DNA from 4 places in the Pseudomonas sp. NFX15 genome. Region 1 is predicted to be linked to each of the others. Evidence: predicted binding sites of a transcription regulator. Region 1 holds the regulator's gene; each other region holds the start of a gene.
The links. The regulator FliA, encoded in region 1, starts transcription of late flagellar genes. The targets are predictions, from matches to a motif close to CTAAAGTTTNNNNNNNNNNNGCCGNTAA.
Positions count from the first base shown of each region.

Region 2: J1D76_RS16835 (flagellar protein MotY) is a predicted target of FliA. The motif match lies at 3,111-3,138, and genes of this name have one in related genera.
Region 3: J1D76_RS20925 (methyl-accepting chemotaxis protein) is a predicted target of FliA. The motif match lies at 3,610-3,637, and genes of this name have one in related genera.
Region 4: J1D76_RS02485 (methyl-accepting chemotaxis protein) is a predicted target of FliA. The motif match lies at 1,341-1,368, and genes of this name have one in related genera.

Region 1 is NZ_JAFMPV010000020.1:67,067-72,025, forward strand. It holds gene flhF (flagellar biosynthesis protein FlhF) at 1-1,120, shown strand, start outside; gene fleN (flagellar synthesis regulator FleN) at 1,238-2,068, shown strand; gene fliA (RNA polymerase sigma factor FliA) at 2,065-2,805, shown strand; gene J1D76_RS20025 (chemotaxis response regulator CheY) at 2,973-3,344, shown strand; gene J1D76_RS20030 (protein phosphatase CheZ) at 3,366-4,154, shown strand; gene J1D76_RS20035 (chemotaxis protein CheA) at 4,210-4,959, shown strand, end outside.
Region 2 is NZ_JAFMPV010000015.1:7,629-12,587, reverse strand. It holds gene J1D76_RS16845 (hypothetical protein) at 1-655, shown strand, start outside; gene J1D76_RS16840 (argininosuccinate synthase) at 793-2,010, opposite strand; gene J1D76_RS16835 (flagellar protein MotY) at 2,140-3,045, opposite strand; gene pyrC (dihydroorotase) at 3,205-4,251, shown strand; gene rnt (ribonuclease T) at 4,248-4,925, shown strand.
Region 3 is NZ_JAFMPV010000022.1:47,901-52,859, forward strand. It holds gene cra (catabolite repressor/activator) at 1-72, shown strand, start outside; gene J1D76_RS20915 (TatD family hydrolase) at 76-852, shown strand; gene J1D76_RS20920 (hypothetical protein) at 853-1,242, opposite strand; gene J1D76_RS20925 (methyl-accepting chemotaxis protein) at 1,487-3,517, opposite strand; gene ampE (regulatory signaling modulator protein AmpE) at 3,739-4,575, opposite strand; gene ampD (1,6-anhydro-N-acetylmuramyl-L-alanine amidase AmpD) at 4,572-4,959, opposite strand, start outside.
Region 4 is NZ_JAFMPV010000002.1:75,986-80,944, forward strand. It holds gene J1D76_RS02480 (transporter) at 186-1,208, opposite strand; gene J1D76_RS02485 (methyl-accepting chemotaxis protein) at 1,481-3,106, shown strand; gene J1D76_RS02490 (PepSY domain-containing protein) at 3,334-3,639, opposite strand; gene J1D76_RS02495 (glycerophosphodiester phosphodiesterase) at 3,759-4,880, opposite strand.

The DNA of each region.
Region 1 (4,959 bases):
GATCGTCACTGCCCAGGCTGAACTGAGCCTGCGTAGCGATGGCGAGAGCGACCAGAGCACCAACCGCCAGTTGTTCGCCGGCTTGCCATTGACCGCTGCCGAACCGTTGATCGAACCCACGTACGCCGAACCCCGTCGCCCTGCACCGGCCCCGACGCCAACCTCCGGTGGCGTTGACCCGCGTGCATTCGACTCGATGCGCTTCGAACTCAACAGCCTGCGCGAACTCATGGAAGTTCAGCTCGGCTCCCTGGCCTGGAATCAGCTGCAAGGCAGCCGTCCGGATCAGGCGAACCTCTGGCGTCGCCTGCAACGCATCGGCCTGTCTGGCCCGTTGTCGCGCGATCTGCTGGCGATGATTACCGACATTGAAGAGCCTCGTCAGGCCTGGCGCATGCTGCTGGCGCACCTGGCGCGCATGATCGCCACCCCGCAAGTCGAACCGCTGGAAGAGGGCGGCGTGATCGCCATGGTCGGCCCTGCCGGCATGGGCAAGACCACCACGTTGGCCAAGCTCGCTGCGCGCTACGTGCTCAAGTACGGCGCGCAGAACATTGCCCTGGTGAGCATGGACAGCTTCCGCATCGGTGCCCAGGAGCAGCTCAAGACCCTGGGGCGTATCCTCAATGTCTCGGTGACCCACGTCGATCCGGGCCAGTCGCTGGTCCAGGCGCTGGAGCCGTTGCTGCGCAAGCGCGTGGTGCTGATCGATACCGCCGGCCTGCAAGCCAGCGATCCGGCCCTGCGCATGCAGCTTGAAAGCCTGGCCGGCCGCGGCATTCGTTCAAAAAATTATCTGGTCCTGGCAACCACCAGCCAGAAACAGGTTCTAACCGCCGCTTATCACAGTTACAAGCGGTGCGGGCTGGCTGGCTGCATCCTGACTAAACTGGATGAGACGGCGAGCCTGGGCGAGGTGTTGAGCCTGGCCATCAGTCACGAATTACCCGTGGCCTACCTGACCGACGGCCCGCGGATCCCGGATGATCTTCATCTGCCGCGCCGTCACCAGTTGGTCAGTCGCGCCGTCAGCGTGCAAATGCAGGAAGAACCCAGCGAAGAAGCCATGGCTGACATGTTCGCTGACATCTACCACAGTCCGACCAAGCAGGTTGGCTGAGGTAATTAATGAATAGTTTTTGTACCTACATCGATGGTCTGCCATGCATTGTTCCGTTAGCGAACGCGCAGCCAGTAATGTGGCCTCCGTCTATGCAAGACAAGGTAAAGAAATAATATGGGCAGCATGCATCCCGTTCAGGTGATCGCGGTGACCGGCGGCAAAGGTGGCGTCGGGAAAACTAACGTGTCTGTAAACTTGTCCCTGGCCCTCGCTGAGCTTGGCCGGCGCGTCATGCTGCTGGACGCCGACCTGGGGCTGGCAAACGTCGACGTCCTGCTGGGCCTGACACCCAAACGGACCCTGGCCGACGTGATCGAAGGCCGCTGCGAGCTGCGCGACGTACTGCTGCAGGGGCCCGGCGGCATCCGTATCGTTCCGGCGGCGTCCGGCACACAGAGCATGGTTCATCTGAGCCCTGCGCAGCACGCTGGGCTGATCCAGGCCTTCAGCGACATCGGCGATAACCTTGACGTATTGGTGATCGACACCGCTGCGGGCATTGGTGACTCGGTAGTCAGTTTCGTACGTGCCGCCCAGGAAGTGTTGCTGGTGGTGTGCGACGAGCCGACCTCGATTACCGATGCCTACGCCCTGATCAAGTTGCTCAACCGCGACTATGGCATGAACCGCTTCCGCGTCCTGGCCAACATGGCCCAGAGCCCGCAGGAAGGGCGCAACCTGTTCGCCAAGTTGACCAAGGTCACCGATCGCTTCCTCGATGTCGCTCTGCAATACGTCGGCGCCGTGCCCTACGACGAAAGCGTGCGCAAGGCCGTGCAGAAGCAGCGTGCGGTCTACGAAGCGTTCCCGCGTTCCAAGTGCTCGCTGGCCTTCAAGGCCATCGCGCAGAAGGTCGATACCTGGCCTTTGCCGGCCAACCCGCGTGGGCACCTGGAGTTCTTCGTCGAGCGTCTCGTGCAACAGACAGCAGGGCCTGTGCTATGACAGCCAGCGGTTACAACCTCTATAAAAAATCGGCCCGCGATGCGCAGTACGAGCTGATCGAGCGTTACGCGCCGCTGGTAAAACGCATTGCCTACCACTTGCTGGCACGCTTGCCAGCCAGTGTCCAGGTCGAAGACCTGATCCAGGCCGGGATGATCGGCCTGCTTGAAGTGTCGACCAAATATGACGCCAGCAAAGGCGCCAGTTTCGAGACGTACGCGGGCATTCGAATCCGCGGCGCGATGCTCGATGAAGTGCGCAAGGGGGACTGGGCGCCACGCTCGGTCCACCGCAATACGCGCATGGTCAGCGACGCGATTCGCTCGATTGAAGCGAAAACCGGTCGTGACGCTAAAGATCACGAAGTTGCGGCCGAACTCCAATTGAGTCTCGACGATTATTACGGGATTTTGAACGACACCCTGGGCAGCCGCTTATTCAGTTTCGACGACCTGTTGCAGGACGGCGAACACGAAGGGCTGCACGAGGATGGCGCAAGTGCTCATCTCGAGCCGTTACGCGATCTGGAAGATGAACGCTTCCAGGCGGCGCTGGCGGATGCGATTGCCAATTTGCCGGAGCGTGAGCGACTGGTGTTGGCGCTGTACTACGACGAAGAGTTGAACCTCAAGGAAATCGGTGAGGTCCTGGGGGTCAGCGAATCGCGGGTCAGCCAGTTACACAGCCAGTGCGCGGCCCGTTTGCGGGGGCGTTTGGGGGAGTGGCGAGCGCGCTGAAGGCAGTGTGGGGACACTGCGAACGGGGCCGATGGGGTGTTGAACCACACCGGTCGCGATCTGTTGTGCTCCAGACAGTCATTGAGTGCTTTGCCGGATTGATTGAAATGGCGCGTCCAGGTGCTGGGCGCGTTTAAGACTGCTTGGAGGTCGAATTGGACAAGAACATGAAAATCCTCATCGTTGATGACTTCTCAACGATGCGGCGGATCATCAAGAACCTGCTGCGTGACCTTGGGTTCACCAACACCGTCGAGGCCGACGATGGCACTACCGCCATCCCGGTGCTCAACAGCGGAAGCATCGACTTTCTGGTAACGGACTGGAACATGCCTGGCATGACCGGAATCGATCTGCTGCGCCACGTGCGCGCCGATGAAAAGCTCAAGCACCTGCCGGTGTTGATGGTCACCGCTGAAGCCAAGCGCGAGCAGATCATCGAAGCGGCCCAGGCCGGCGTTAACGGCTATGTGGTCAAACCCTTTACGGCCCAGGCGTTGAAAGAAAAAATCGAGAAGATTTTCGAACGCATCGGTTGATGAGTGCGCCACGGGGGAGCTATGGGCAATAACGAATCTTCACTGGGCGATTTTGAATCGACCCTGAAAAAACACGCCGTCGAATTGGTCGCGAGCCTTGAAAAAGGCAAGTTCGGCGACGCCGTGCAATTGATCCATGAGCTCAACCAGACCCGTGACCGCGGCCTGTACCAGGAAGTGGGCAAGCTCACGCGCGAGTTGCACAGTGCGATCGTCAATTTCCAGATTGACCCGCACATGCCGCAAGCCGAGGAAGTGTCGCAGATCACCGACGCCACCGAGCGCCTGGGGTACGTGGTGAAGCTGACCGAAGCCGCTGCGAACCGCACCATGGACCTGGTGGAAAACGCCACGCCGCTGGTCAACAGCCTGGCCGATGAAGCCCAGGCCTTGGGCACGGACTGGAAGCGCTTCATGCGTCGTGAAGTCGGCGCTGAAGAGTTTCGCGAATTGGCCCGGCGGGTCGACGGCTTCCTGGTGCGCAGCAGCCAGGACAATCGCGCGGTGTCGGGCAACCTGAACGACATCCTGCTCGCCCAGGATTACCAGGACCTCACCGGCCAGGTGATCAAGCGTGTGACCACCCTGGTCACCGAAGTCGAAAGCAACCTGCTCAAGCTCGTGCTCATGGCCAGTCAGGTGGACCGCTTTGCGGGCATCGAGCATGACCGTGAAGCGATGCTGGCTGAAAAAGATCCACAAAAACATCTCTCTCAGGGTGAAGGTCCGCAGATTCATGCCGATAAAAGAGAAGACGTTGTGTCCGGTCAGGACGATGTGGACGATTTGTTATCCAGCCTGGGATTTTAGAGATTTCACAATCTCAGGTTTTTTGGGTTTTTAGACCTGTAGGAGCACCCCCTTAATGAGCTTCGGCGCCGATGAAGAGATCCTTCAGGATTTCCTGGTTGAGGCCGGCGAGATTCTAGAGCAACTGTCCGAGCAATTGGTCGAGCTGGAAAGCCGACCGGATGATGCGGACCTGCTCAATGCAATTTTTCGCGGTTTTCACACTGTAAAAGGGGGCGCCGGCTTCCTCCAGCTCAACGAGCTGGTGGAGTGCTGCCACATCGCCGAGAACGTGTTCGACATCCTGCGCAAGGGTGAGCGTCGCGTCGACTCGGAACTGATGGACGTGGTTCTCGAAGCGCTGGATGCGGTGAACAGCATGTTCAGCGAAGTCCGCGAGCGCAGCCCGATCACGGCGGCGACACCGGAACTGCTCGCGGCATTGGCCCGTCTGGCCGAGCCGCAATCGGCCGACGAAGTGGCGCCTGCGCCCGTCGCCGAGGTGATCGAACAACCGGTGGCCGAAAGCGCCTGCGACGACATCACCGACACCGAATTCGAACAACTGCTGGACTCGCTGAACGCCGTCAAGGCGCAGGCCGAAGCACCGGCGGCTGTTGTTGCGCCGGCCGGCGATGCTGCCGCCAGCGACGAAATCACCGATGCCGAGTTCGAGTCGTTGCTCGATCAACTGCACGGTAAAGGCCAGTTCGCCGTCGATGCGGTTGCGCCGGCTCCGGCCGCGCCAGACGCACCGAAAGCGGCGGGCGACAGTTCCGACATTACCGATGATGAATTCGAAGCGCTGCTCGACCAGCTGCACGGC
Region 2 (4,959 bases), on a different contig from region 1:
CCCTATGACTATTATCGCCATATTCGCAACGCTCTCGGAAACGTCCGCTGCGATTTCCCTGCCCTTCCTTGATCAAGAGGAGAGAGAACTCTATGTGTGGTTCCTGATCAGCTTTCCGTTTTACTTGCTTCTGCTATTTTTCGCGACACTCAACTTCAACTACAAGTCGCTGTACGCGCCTTCTGACTTTGAAAAGGGAAAGCACTTCATGAAGGTCATGGATGATGCCGGGCGCATGGACAAAAAAACCTCCGGCAAGGGATTGGAAAACCCAGCTATGGAGACCTCAACCCATGACAGGCAGACAACCGAGACACCCTGTGGTGCGCAGGACCCACCTAATCTGCACCCTATCGTCTCGGTTCAGCACCAATTGCAATTGCCGGAGCTTGTAAAGGACCTGCACATCATCGATGCACGCTGGATGGACAAGGAGATCGAATTTGCAGCGCTGCTGGAAAAAATCCACAGGCCAGGGGAAAAGTCGGCGTGCGTGATCCTGTTTGTCACGTGTGCCGCTTCAGAAATTTTGCTGAAAGCCAGTGCGCTTGAGCATTCAAGACGGGCCATGAAGCGCAAGGACGCCTTCCATGTTGCCTACAATCTCGATTCGCACCGGTTGTCGGTCATTGACCAGGCCGGTGACAAGCCGTAGCACAGGACAGCACATTGGAAGGAGAAAACAGGACATCCTCGATGCGAACGGCAACACAGTACTCGCGTTCCGCCCGCTTTCGAGTTGCCTGACCCCGTCCAGGACGAGGTCAGGCAGCCATCACGATGACAAAGGTATCAGAACAGTTTCCGGCCTTTGTTCGCCGCAATGCGCATGCGCAGGGCATTGAGCTTGATGAAGCCCGCGGCATCCGCCTGGTTGTACGCACCGCCATCTTCTTCGAAGGTCGCGATATTGGCGTCGAACAGCGAGTCGTCGGACTTGCGGCCAGTGACGATCACGTTGCCCTTGTACAGCTTCAGGCGCACGACGCCGTTCACATTGACCTGGGACGCATCGATCATCTGTTGCAGCATCAGACGCTCAGGGCTCCACCAGTAACCGGTGTAGATCAGACTGGCGTACTTGGGCATCAGCTCGTCTTTGAGGTGAGCCACTTCGCGGTCCAGGGTGATCGACTCGATCGCACGGTGGGCGCGCAGCATGATGGTGCCACCCGGGGTTTCGTAGCAGCCACGGGACTTCATGCCCACGTAGCGGTTCTCGACGATGTCGAGACGGCCGATACCGTGTTCACCACCGATACGGTTCAGGGTCGCCAGCACGGTGGCCGGGGTCATTTCGACGCCGTCCAGCGCGACAATGTCACCGTTGCGGTAGGTCAGTTCCAGGTACTGCGCCTTGTCAGGAGCGTTTTCCGGGGAAACGGTCCAGCGCCACATGTCTTCTTCGTGCTCGGTCCAGGTATCTTCCAGCACGCCGCCTTCATAGGAGATGTGCAGCAGGTTGGCATCCATGGAGTACGGGGATTTTTTCTTGCCGTGACGCTCGATCGGGATCGCGTGCTTTTCAGCGTAATCCATCAGCTTTTCACGGGACAGCAGGTCCCATTCGCGCCATGGAGCAATCACTTTCACGCCAGGCTTCAACGCGTAAGCGCCGAGTTCGAAGCGAACCTGGTCGTTACCCTTGCCGGTGGCGCCATGGGAAATGGCGTCAGCGCCGGTTTCGTTGGCGATTTCGATCAGGCGCTTGGCGATCAGCGGACGAGCGATGGAAGTACCCAGCAGGTACTCGCCTTCGTAAACGGTGTTGGCGCGGAACATCGGGAAAACGAAATCGCGCACGAACTCTTCGCGCAAGTCGTCGATGTAGATCTCTTTGACGCCCATGGCCTGAGCCTTGGCGCGTGCAGGTTCGACCTCTTCGCCCTGACCCAGGTCAGCGGTGAAGGTCACGACTTCACAGTTATAAGTATCCTGCAGCCACTTGAGGATCACCGAAGTGTCCAGGCCGCCGGAATACGCCAGAACGACCTTGTTTACGTCCGCCATGCCATCACTCCACGGGGTTCTACGGAAAGCCGGGAAGTCTACCGCTCATGCAGAATAATTTACAGTGGCGCGACAGCTTATGACGACGAAGCGACAGTTTATATCGAGAGGGCGACAATGACCGGAGGGTCAGGAAGTTGTCGAATTGCCTGGCTTCGTCGCCTGCGGGGCGACTTGTTCGGCCGGTGCGCCACGCTCCAGGCGTACCGCGACACGACGGTTCCTGGAGCGGTTGGCGTTGTTGGTGTTCGGCGCCAATGGATAGCTCTCGCCGTGAAAACGCATGGTTATCTGCGACTCCTGGATGCCATTGGCCTTGAAGAAGTCCATCACCGCCAGGGCCCTGCGCCGTGACAAATCACGGTTGGTCAGGCGATTGCCGCTGTTGTCGGAGTGACCGTCCAGTTCGATGTGATTGACCGTCGGATCGGCCTTCATGTACTCCAGCATCACCTGCAGCTTGGCCTTCGCCGCACTGTCGAGTTCGATTCCGCCACCGGGAAAACCGATCTGCGACTGCTTCACCTGTTCGAAATTCTGAGGCAACAGCTTGGCCACACAGCCTTGATAATCGGCAAACGCCTGGGTGAACTTCACCGGCAACAAACGCACCTCCGACACCCGGCCATCGCCCGAAGCGTGGCGGATCACCGGGCTGCGCCCATCTATCAGGCCGCTGATCAGGCGCCCGGCCTGCACTTGCGTACTGTTGAACAACACATTGCCGCTGCCGATTCGCACCGAACCCAGGTTGATGTCTTCACGTCCCGGTTGCCACGGTGCCGCCGCCGCCAGCAAGGTCGCCGAGCCGCCGCCCATCATCGGGTTGTAGGCCTTGAGACGAAAGGTGGCCTGCTCACCGGCCTTGCGCACGAATTCGCCCGAACCGAAATCGGTGATCGGCTGGGTCAGGCGGCATTCGAACTTGTCACCTTCGACCGTCCACTCAATGTTCTCCAGTCGGGTCTGGAACGTGAGTGCCATCGCGGGAAGGCTGGCAAACACACTGAGCAAGGCTAAATAACGCTGGCGCACGGGAGGCTCCACTGGCTTCTACAACAAAAAGACCGACACACAGATGTTTACGGCATACCTGTTGGATATCGGAAGCTTCCCGCAAAACTTGATAGCGAGTGCCTGCAAGAGTCTTTTCCGGTAGCATTCCCTTCAGTTTGACCCGCCTGGAATCCCCTCATGTCCGACCGCCTGACCCTGCTGCGTCCCGACGACTGGCACATTCATCTTCGCGATGGTGCCGTGCTGACCAATACTGTCGCGGATGTTGCGCGCACCTTTGGCCGCGCCATCATCATGCCCAACCTGGTTCCACCCGTGCGCAACGCGGCCGAAGCCGATGGCTATCGCCAGCGGATCCTCGCCGCTCGCCCAGCCGGCAGCCAGTTCCAGCCGCTGATGGTCCTGTACCTCACCGATCGCACCCAGCCTGAAGAAATTCGCGAGGCCAAGGCCAGCGGCTTCGTGTACGCCGCCAAGTTGTACCCGGCCGGCGCGACCACCAACTCGGATTCTGGCGTTACCAGCATCGACAAAATCTTCCCGGCGCTGGAGGCCATGGCCGAAGTCGGGATGCCGTTGCTGATTCACGGTGAAGTCACCCGTGGCGATGTCGACGTGTTCGACCGCGAAAAAATCTTCATCGATGAGCACATGCGCCGTGTAGTCGAGCGTTTCCCGACCCTCAAAGTGGTCTTCGAACACATCACCACCGCGGATGCCGTGCAGTTCGTCAACTCGGCTTCGGCCAACGTCGGCGCGACCATCACCGCGCACCACCTGCTGTACAACCGCAACCACATGCTGGTGGGCGGGATTCGGCCGCACTTCTACTGCCTGCCGATCCTCAAGCGCAATACCCACCAGGAAGCCCTGCTCGACGCCGCCACCAGCGGCAGCGAGAAGTTCTTCCTCGGCACGGACTCGGCGCCCCACGCCCAGCACGCCAAGGAAGCCGCTTGCGGTTGCGCCGGCTGCTACACCGCCTATGCAGCTATCGAGATGTATGCCGAAGCCTTCGAACAGCGCAACGCGCTGGACAAGCTCGAAGCCTTCGCCAGCCTCAATGGCCCGCGGTTCTATGGCCTGCCGGCCAACACCGATCGCATCACCCTGGTCCGCGAAGAATGGACCGCCCCGACCAGCCTGCCGTTTGGCGAGCTGACCGTTATCCCGCTGCGCGCCGGTGAAAAACTGCGCTGGCGCCTGCTGGAGGAACACGCGTGAGTGAAGACCATTTCGACGACGAACTGGAAGGCAATGGCGGCGCAGGCGGCCCTCGTCATCCAATGGCAGCCAGGTTCCGTGGTTACCTGCCGGTGGTCGTCGACGTAGAAACCGGTGGTTTCAACTCGGCCACCGACGCCCTGCTGGAGATCGCCGCGACCACCATCGCCATGGATGAAAAGGGATTTGTGTATCCCGATCACACCTACTTCTTCCGGGTCGAACCGTTTGAAGGCGCGAACATCGAAGCGGCGGCCCTGGAGTTCACCGGGATCAAGCTCGATCACCCGTTGCGCATGGCCGTAAGCGAAGAGTCTGCTCTGAACGATATCTTCCGTGGCGTGCGCAAGGCCCTCAAGGCCAATGGCTGCAAACGGGCAATCCTGGTCGGGCATAACAGCAGCTTCGACCTGGGCTTCCTCAATGCAGCGGTTGCGCGGATGGACATGAAGCGCAACCCGTTCCATCCGTTCTCCAGCTTCGACACCGCAACGCTCGCGGGCCTGGCTTACGGCCAGACCGTGCTGGCCAAGGCGTGCCAGGCGGCAGACATCGACTTCGACGGTCGTGAGGCTCACTCGGCCCGCTATGACACCGAGAAGACGGCGGAGCTGTTCTGCGGCATCGTCAATCGCTGGAAGCAGATGGGTGGCTGGGAAGACTTCGACGACTGATGCTGTTGGCTCTTTTGTAGGAGCGAGCCTGCTC
Region 3 (4,959 bases), on a different contig from region 1:
GAGCAGTCGGATTACCAACCCGGCGTGCAGGCGATCCCGCGGACGTTCAAGCAGCGTATTCGTCAGGACTGAACCGTGGAGCTGATCGACACCCACACCCATCTGGATTTTCCGGACTTCGATGCCGACCGCCAGGCGTTGCTGACCGAAAGCCGTGCCCTCGGGGTGCGGCGGATCGTGGTGCTGGGGGTTTATAAGGCCAATTGGCAGCGCGTCTGGGAGCTGGTGCAAAGCGATCCCGACCTGCATGCGGCGTTCGGCTTGCACCCGGTGTATCTGGACGATCATCGCCCGCAGCACCTGAGCGAACTCGCTGACTGGCTGACCCGTTTGGCTGGCCATCGACAATTATGTGCGGTGGGCGAGATCGGCCTGGACTACTTCATCGAAACGCTCGACCGCGAACGCCAGCAGGTATTGTTCGAGGCGCAATTGCAACTGGCGGCAGACTTTAACCTGCCGGCGTTGATCCATGTGCGGCGTAGCCATGCGGCGGTGATTGCCACCCTCAAGCGCTTTCGCCTGAAACGGGCCGGCATCATCCACGCCTTCGCCGGCAGCAAGGAAGAAGCCCGCGAGTACATCAAGCTGGGTTTCAAGCTCGGCCTGGGCGGCGCCCCGACCTGGCCGCAGGCGCTGCGCATGCACCGTGTGCTCGGCGAACTGCCGCTGGATTCGGTAGTCCTGGAAACCGACTCGCCAGACATGGCCCCGGCCATGTTCCCCGGCCAGCGCAACAGCCCGGCGCATTTGCCGGCGATTTGTGGGGCGCTCGCACAATGGATGGCGGTCAGCCCGGAACGCCTGGCGGCGGCCAGCACGGCCAACAGCTGCAAAGTGTTCGGTTGGTAATCAGTCGGCGTGAGCCCTGGCGGTTTCCAGGATCAGCGTCAGGTGCTGGCGTCGGCGGAAGTAACGGATCACCACGAAGTACACCAATATTAAAATCAGCGAAGCATTGAGCTGTTCGATGACGCTGAGCATGCCTAGCCATTCCATCACCAACGCGACCAGCAAGGCCGTGCAAACCATCACGCGCAGGCTGGCACGCAACAGGGCAAACGAATCGAGAGACTTGAAGCGCTTGATCTGTTTCGGGCAACGCAGCTCAACGGTTTTCTGGCAATGGGCGCAGGCGAACGCTTCATTGATCGAAATGGCATTCAGTTGCCAGGGTTGAAGCCGCAAGGTGCGCTGACAATGCGCGCAGTGGCCCTGGACCCCTTGGGTTGCAACAGACATAAGCCAATTTCTCCATGCGGTAAGCCACGTCACTCTTCCCTGATCGAAACCCGAAATCCAGAACACGAAGGGAATCAGGAAGATTCCCACCCGGAAAGGAAAAAATTACTACGAAACTTTCCGACAACACCTCGGCCCCTGTAGGAGCTGGCTTGCCAGCGAAGACGGTGGCCCATTCAACATCAATGTGCCTGACAGACCGTTTTTCGCGAGCAGGCTCGCTCCTACAAGGTCCTACGGACCTTTAAACGCGAAATGCGCTGATCAGCTGTTTCAACTCCACCACCTGAGCCGACAATGCGCGGCTGGCGTCCTCGGTCTGATGCGCGCCTTCGGCTGTCCGCTCGCCAGCGCGGTTGATCTCGACGATGTTCTGGTCGATGTCGTGGGCCACGGCGGTTTGTTGCTCCACGGCGGCGGCAATCTGCTGGTTCTGGTCGACGATCATGCCCACCGCGCCGAGGATGTTTTCCAGCGCCCGCTGGACCTTTTCCGACTGGCCCACCGTGCCGCTGGCCATTTCATGGCTGGTGCCCATGGCCTTGACCGCCGCACCGACACCGCCGTGGAGCTTGGCGATCATCTGCTCGATTTCTTCAGTCGATTGCTGGGTGCGTTTGGCCAGGGTCCGGACTTCATCCGCCACCACGGCGAATCCACGACCCTGCTCGCCGGCCCGTGCAGCCTCGATGGCGGCATTGAGCGCCAACAGGTTGGTCTGCTCGGCGATGCTCTTGATCACTTCGAGCACGCGGCTGATGGACTGGCTGTCGCTGGCCAGTTGATTGATCACCAGCACCGATTGATCGATCTCATTGGCCAGCGCGGCGATGCTACCCTGCTGGGATTCCACCAGGCCACGCCCACTGATGGTTTCGTCGTTGACGCTGTGGGCGCTGCTGACCGCCGCAGCGGCACTGCGCGCGACCTCCTGGGACGTGGCGGTCATCTGGTTCATCGCCGTGGCCACCTGTTCGATCTGCGTGCGCTGCCCGGCCACGGCCTGGTTGCTCTGCGCAGAAACGTTCTCCACCTGGCCGGCCTGGCGTTCGACTTCGCTGACGGTCTGCCCCACCCGCTCGATCAGGTCATGGATTTTCTTCACCGTGCCATTGAACACTTCCCCCAACTCGCCCAGTTCGTCGCGGCTGTGGGCGCTGAAGGTCACGGTCATGTCACCGGCCGCCACCTTGTCCATCACCCCGCCCAGACGCTTGAGGGTGGTGCGGGTCGAGGCATAGAAACCGCCGTAGAGATAGAAAATCAGCACGAACACCACTGACAACGCCACGGCCTGCAAGATCATATGGGTACGGTTCTGGTCCAAGCGCTGCTGCAATTGCGGGCCGAGATACTTCAGGGTCGCTTCATTGAGTTGGTAAGTCTGGTCCATCAGGGCCGAGACCTGATCGTAGAAACCCTGCCACGGCGCATCGAGGGTGTCGGCCATGACCACTTGTTCTTCGAACAACTCACTGGCTTTCTTCAACGATGTCCGGCTGAGTTCGGCTTGCGCAGCCAAGGTCTCACGCGCCGCCTTGCTTGAAGCCAGGGCATCTTGCAGCTTCAGGCCATATTCGCTTTGCAGTTTTTCGATCTGCGCCAACAACTCATCGAAACGGGTACTCGACGCCGAGTTGATGAAACCCTGCCCCAACGAAAACGACCCCATGGCCCGGCCTTCGCCGAGGATCTGCGTGACGCGTGGGGTCACGAGGGTAATCAACTCGCTCAATTGGCGCATGTCGCTCTGGTTGTCGCGACTGAGGCCAGCCTGGCTGGTAACGAGTTGGCTGAAAATCTGCGCGCTGCCCACCAGCTTGCCGATCAGGGCGCTTTTGCTTTGCAGGGAGGTTTCCGCTTGCTGGGCCTTGAAGGCTGCAATCATTTCATCGCGCTTGCCGTCGAACATGGCGATTTGTTCCGGGTCGCTGGCCATCGCCGCCAGCCCTTGCAGCCGCGCCAGGATGGTTTGCTCAAGCGTGCTGATTTTAGATTCGACGTTGCTGGCCTTGCCCGACTGGCCAAGGCTGACGTTGATCTGCACCAGGTTGTTCAGGGTTTCCAGATCCCGTCGTAGCGCCAGGCTGTTGCCCAACAGATCGAGGCTTTGCAGTTCGATGCGCGTGCCCTGGAATTCGCGGTAGGAGTCACGCACCAGATAGAAGTTGGTCACCAGCATCGGCACCAGGAACAGTACGCTGATCAGGCTGAACTTCATGCCGAAGCTCAGGCGGTTCATCAGTGCGACAGCGGGATAGAGCAAGCTCTTCACTGGATGTCTCCCTTCAATTTTTTATTTTTTTTTTTTGGCAGGCGCAGACAGAAAGCAGATAGCCACTATTCGGCGCTATCTCTGTATAACTTAAATCGGCAGGAGGTTTTGTAACTTAAGGTTAACGACAGGCTTCATCCGCGCAGGTGAGTGAACCCTGTGGTGAGGGGGATTGCCCCCTCACCACAAGATCCCTCTCCATAATGACCCTGGCTAGAGCGCTAAGGCAGGACCGTCCACAACGCAAACCCGGCATACCAGAGCACCGCGGCGCGCAGGAGCAGTTCCCAGATGCGGTCCAGGTTATGGACACCTTCGGCGCCGGCCACCGGCGCCGGAATTTCACCGGCCACCAGCCCGACTTTCTCGATCAATTGCGCGGCGCTGATATTCCAGTTCAGCAGCTCATGGAGCATGACCCGGCTGACCGCGACAAAATTGCCGACCAACGCAAGGCTTGCCGCCAGCAGACGCACCGGCACCCAGTCAAAAGCGTGGCGCAGTTGCCCGGCACGTTCGACCACTGCCGGGTTTTTCCCGTGTTCTTCGGCCAGCGCCAGCAGCCGATAGCTCAGCGCCGCCACCGGGCCCAGCAGGAAGTACCAGAAAATAACCGCAAAAAAACTGTGATAGGCCTCCCACAACAAGTGCCCTTCGACCCGTTCCAGCAATTGGTCGCCATTGTCGGCGCAGATATCCAGGTCGCGCTTGGCGACGTGGGCCGCCGCTTGCAGGTCTTCCCGACGCCAGGCATCGCGGAACGGCCCGAGGTCGCCCAGCAGGTCACCGCGGCCCAGGCTGTAAATCACCACCAGCAAATGGATGGGCAGGGCCAGCAAACCATAGGCCACCGGGTCAATGACGATCAACAGCAAACCCAGCAGCGCCACCGGCAACAAGACCAGGATTGACAGCACCAACCACGGGCGGGCCGAAAGCCGCGGGTTGGCCTCAAGCTTGTTCAGCTCGTGAATCCAGCCATTGTCACGCTGGACCCGATGGCGCAGGGCCGAGAATTTCTCGATCCACACCGCCAACAACAACACCAGAAAACTCATTGCCCTTCTCCCTGTGCCAGGGCGGCACGATAGCGTGCCCAATCGAACGCCGGCCCCGGATCGGTTTTACGCCCAGGCGCAATGTCGCTGTGCCCGCAGATCCGTTCGGTGGTAATCGCCGTGAACGTCTGCTGCAACTGGCGGGTCAGGACCGTCAACGCGCTGTACTGCGCGTCGGTGAACGGCAGATCATCGGTGCCTTCGAGCTCGATGCCCAGTGAAAAATCGTTACAGGTTTCCCGCCCCTCGAAAATCGATACACCGGCGTGCCACGCACGCTCGAGGCAGGACACAAACTGGGTAACGGTACCGTCGCGTTCGATCAGAAAATGCGCGGACACACGCAAATCCGCGATCCCAGCAAAATAGGGATGTTCAGTGACA
Region 4 (4,959 bases), on a different contig from region 1:
CTGAAACCCCACAGATCCTGAGGTGATGCGAAACCCTGTGGTGAGGGGGCTTGCCCCCGTTCGACTGCAGAGCAGTCGTCAATTCAGCTAACCCGAATTGAATGACTGAGTGATGGGGCGGCTTCGCCACCCAATGGGGGCAAGCCCCCTCGCCACAGTCGATCAGTGTCAGGTGAGGGCGGGGCTCAATAATCCTGCTGCTTGCGAAACGCCCAGCGCCCGGCAATCACGGTAAACGTCGCCACCAGTGCCACCAGAATCCAGAAACCCTCCGGGTCACCGGCCAGCGGAATACCGCCGACGTTCATGCCGAAAAAACCGGCGATGATGTTGATCGGCAGCGCCAGCACCGTCACCACCGTCAGGGTGAACAGCGTGCGGTTGGTCTGTTCGTTGATGTTGGCGGCGATCTCTTCCTGCAACAGCTTGATCCGCTCACCCAGCGCCGTGAGGTCGTTGATGATCAACGCAAACTCCTCGGTGGATTTGCGCAACTCCTTCACGTCTTCCTTTTGCAGCCATTGCGGTGGCCGATTGAGCAGGCGCAGCAAGGAGCCCGGCTCCAGCGCCAGCAGCCGTTGCAAACGCACCAGCACCCGACGATTGGCGCCCAGTTCGGCGCGGTTGGTCGATAGCCGCGACGAGAGCAATTGGTCTTCGATCTGGTCCACGCTCTGGCTGGTCTTGCGCACGATCTGGGTCAGCACCTCACCCTGGTCACGCAGCAAATGCACCAGCAGTTCCAGTGGTGAGCGGAAGCACTCCCGGGCTTTCACCGACGAACGCAACTTGTCCACCGAGTGCAGCGGTTGCAGGCGAGCGCTGATGATCAATTTGCTGCGGGCGCACACCCACAGCGTCGAGACATCCGACGAGACCAGGTTGCTGAGGTTGAACACTACGTCGTTGACCACCGCCAGCAATGCGTTGTCGACGTGCTCGATGCGCGTCGAGCGCGAGCCTTCGTGCAGCGCTTCGAAAAATTCCTCGGGCAATTCCAGATGGCTTTTCATCCAGCGCTCACACGCGGCGTGCGCAAGGTTCAGGTGCAGCCAGAGAAATTGCTCGTCGCTCTCGGGGTGTTCCAGGTACTGCAAGGCCTCGGCGGAATTGATTTCCCGACCGGCCTCACCGGGGCGAAAGCTGAAACCGTAGAGCAGGCCGAACAGATCCGTGTCGCGATGGCTTTGATCGATGCTGTGGTTCATGAGGACTCGCAAGGGGAGACGCCTGTCACGGGTTTTACAGGTTCACTTGAGCGGCATCATCGCAAGCTCGAATGACGTTTTTGTGACAGCAAAATAACCGCAAACGGTTGCGCTACCGGCGGTCGGAATATTCTCAAGAACCGCTCTGGCACGCCGATCACGCTTGGGTTAAGTTGCGCGCCGCAAACTTCAGTCGCGACCGCAGACAGGGATGTCCGGACACTTTTCACGCCCTCGCGGGCGTGCCTCATTCCTGTCATGAGTACCCTTCGATGCTTTTGCAAAAGTCCCTGAGAACGCAAATTCTCGCCCTGCTGAGCGGCAGCCTGCTGGCGATGCTGTTGATCGCCCTGGCGTGCTTTCACTTCCTGTCCAGTGGCGTTCAAAGCTACGCCAACCTGATCGAGGGCCCGCTGCATACCTCGCAATTGATCGATGAAGCCAACCTGCAGTTCAAGGTGCAGGTGCAGGAGTGGAAAAACGTCCTGCTGCGCGGCAAGCAGCCGGCGGACCTGAGCAAGTACTGGGGGCAATTCGAAGACCGTCAGCGCGATGTGCAAAACATCCTCGGCGAACTGGCCGCGCAGAAAAGCATCGAGCCGTCACTCAAAACCCGCATCGAACGGTTGCGTGACGAGCATCGCCAGTTGGGCGTGGCCTATCAGAAGGGCCGGGACGCTTATGTAGCGGCTGGCGGTGATCCGATGGCGGGCGATAACGCGGTCAAGGGTGTGGACCGCGCCGCCAGCGATCAGATGAGCGAACTGGTGAGCGAATTGCGCAAGCAGGGCGCCGAGCAATCGACCTTGATCAGTGCCGGTGCCGAGCGCACGGTGTGGCTGGGGATCATGGTGATGCTGGTGTCAGGTCTGCTGATCGGCCTGCTGAGCCTGTGGCTGGTTAACCGCAATCTGATCGAGCCGATTCGCAAACTGATCGACTACGTGGCGCAACTCAGCCAGGGCCGATTTGCCGAGCGGGTAGCCAGCACCCGTCAGGACGAGTTGGGCAAACTGGCGATGGCCGCCAATACCTTGCGCGACTTCCTCGCCGAGACCTTCAGCCGCTTGCAGCGCAGCGCATCAGACCTGGACAGCGCCAGCGGTGAATTGAACTCGATCGCCACCCTGATGGCCGGCGGTACCAACGAGCAATTCAACCGCACCGATCAGGTGGCCACGGCGATGAACGAAATGTCCGCCACCGCCCAGGAAGTCGCGCGTCATGCCGCCGAAGCGGCGCGGGCTGCCGACGATGCTGACCAGTCAGCCCAGCAGGGCGAAAAAGTCATGCAGGTCACCATCCATACCATCACCCAGATGCGCGGCGAAATCGCCAACACCGCCACGGTCATCCGCCAACTGGAAACCGACAGCGGGCGCATCGGCAAGGTGCTGGAAGTGATTCGCGGCATCGCCGAACAGACCAACCTGCTGGCGCTCAACGCGGCCATCGAGGCGGCGCGTGCCGGTGAGGCCGGGCGCGGTTTCGCCGTGGTGGCCGATGAAGTGCGCAGCCTGGCCCAGCGCACGGCGGCGTCAATCATCGAGATCAACCAGATCATCCAGACCGTGCAGACCGGTGCCATCGAAGCGGCGCAGGCGATTGAGAGCGGTCAGTCGCGCAGCGAGCAAAGCGTGCAGCAAGTGACCGAGGCGGGCGCCATGCTCGAACGCATCACCCTCGCCGTGGAAGCGATCCGCGACATGAACCGCCAGATCGCCACGGCTGCCGAAGAGCAGACCTCAGTGGCCGAAGACATCTCGCGCAACCTCACCGAAATCACCAGCATTGCCAGCACTAACCTGGACAACGTGCAGCGCACCGAAGCGGCCAGCAGCAACCTGCACGGTTTGTCGGGGCGGTTGAACGAGGTGACGGCGCGCTTGAGCGCCTGATGTCGGCGACCGTGTACCGGGTTGCTTACCGAGTCGGTACACAGTCGCTCTCAAGTACGCGCGGGAGGTGACGATGATGGGGGGAACACCCGCCCCTATTGGAGTCACACCATGGTCAGCATCACCTCTGTTTCGATCACTCAACCGCTGGCGACCGCTTCGAAGACGGTCGCCAGTAGCGACAGCAGCACGATGTTCGCATCGTGCGGCTTCGGTGTGTTTGAGGATTACTTGTCCTGTTTGTTTTTCAGGACCTTGCCGTTGGAAGCATCGATGTCGACATCCCACTCGACGTTCTTGGCGTCACGCAGTTCGACTTCATACTCGTAACCGTTGAAATGGTTATCCAGTTCGGTTTTGGTAATCGTTGCACCCGGGTGCAGATCCAGCGCGATCTTGTTCAGATCTTCCAGCGGCTTGATCTTGCCATCCTTGACCAGTTGCGGGATCTCATCGACCCGGACATCGGCCTGGGCCAGGCCGGCGGTCAGGGTCAGGGTTGCAGCGGTGAACAAAGCAGTCAGGGTCTTCATGGGCTTCTTTCCTTGGGTGATCTGTTTAAGTGAGATCAGGTTAGTCTGTGTAACTTAATCCACCCTTAAAGCCCTCGACATGCCTTGCATCAACGCCACAGGTTTTGTGCAGCTAAACATCAGTAGCCGTTGTTCTTCAGCACTTGATCGACACTTGCCGCCGCCGGGCGTTTATAAAACTTCAACAACTCGCTGGCGCGGTTGGTGAAAATGCCGTCGACACCAGCGTCCATGACTTTCTGGTAGTCCACCGCAGCGTCGACGGTGTAGACGTGCACCAGCAGGCCCTGATCGTGGGTGTACTGGTTCATCCACGGTTGTACAAGGTCCGAATAACTCTGGTCGCCACCCTCGGTCAGCGCGGCGGACGGGCCGGTGCCGATGGCACCCTGGGCCTTGGCGTAGTCGACCCAACCCTGGAATTCGGCCTTGTCCTTCGGTTGCTGTTTCGCATAGTAAGCAGCCTTGTCCTTCTCGCCGGACTCGGCAAAGGTCACCCTGGACCTGGGTTCGATGCTGCCTTCGCCGACCCACAACAGCAAGATCTTCGGCACCTTGGGCATTTCCTTTTGCAGCAGTTCGAGGCTGCTTTTCTCGAAAGTTTGCAGCACCACTTTGCCGTTGCCCAGGCCGACCGGCAGATCATTGTTCGCCAGTTTTGAATCGATCGGATTTAACCAGCCACGGGCCTGAAGCTTGGCCTTGAGGTCGTGTTCGATGCCGGGAAACTGCTTTGGCTCCTTGGTTTCGATGTATAGGCCGGGTTTGTGCTGGGCGTTGCCTTCGGCGATGTCGATGATTTCATCGAGGGTCAGGATCTTCAGGCCAGCGAAAGCAGGGCGCGCGCGATCCGGGTAGGCGGCGTTGAACCAGCTGCCGGCGTCCAGTGTTTTCAGTTCGGCCATGGTGAACGCATTGGCCGGGCTGTCCTTGCGCTCGGGGAATTTGCTGGCGACGTCGGTGGTGCGTTGCAAGTTGTTGTCATGCAGGGCAAACAGCACGCCGTCCTTGCTGCGTTGCAGATCCATCTCCAGGTAGTCCGCGCCCAGGTCACGGGCGGTCTTGTAGGCGGCAGCGGTGGATTCGGGTGCGTCGAAAGACGCGCCACGGTGGGCGATTACCGCAGGGTGCGCAATGCCCAAGCGGGTCGCCAGTGCCGTGGGGGCGCTGGCGGCCTGTGCCTGGCCAAAGCCGAGCAACAGGCTCAGCCATAAGGCGTTTTTAGTAACGTTTGCAGCCATGGTCGAGATCCTTTCGCGATGAATGAACAGTCCCTTTTAACAACTGATCGTTAAAGGCGCTATCGCGAGCAGGTTCGCT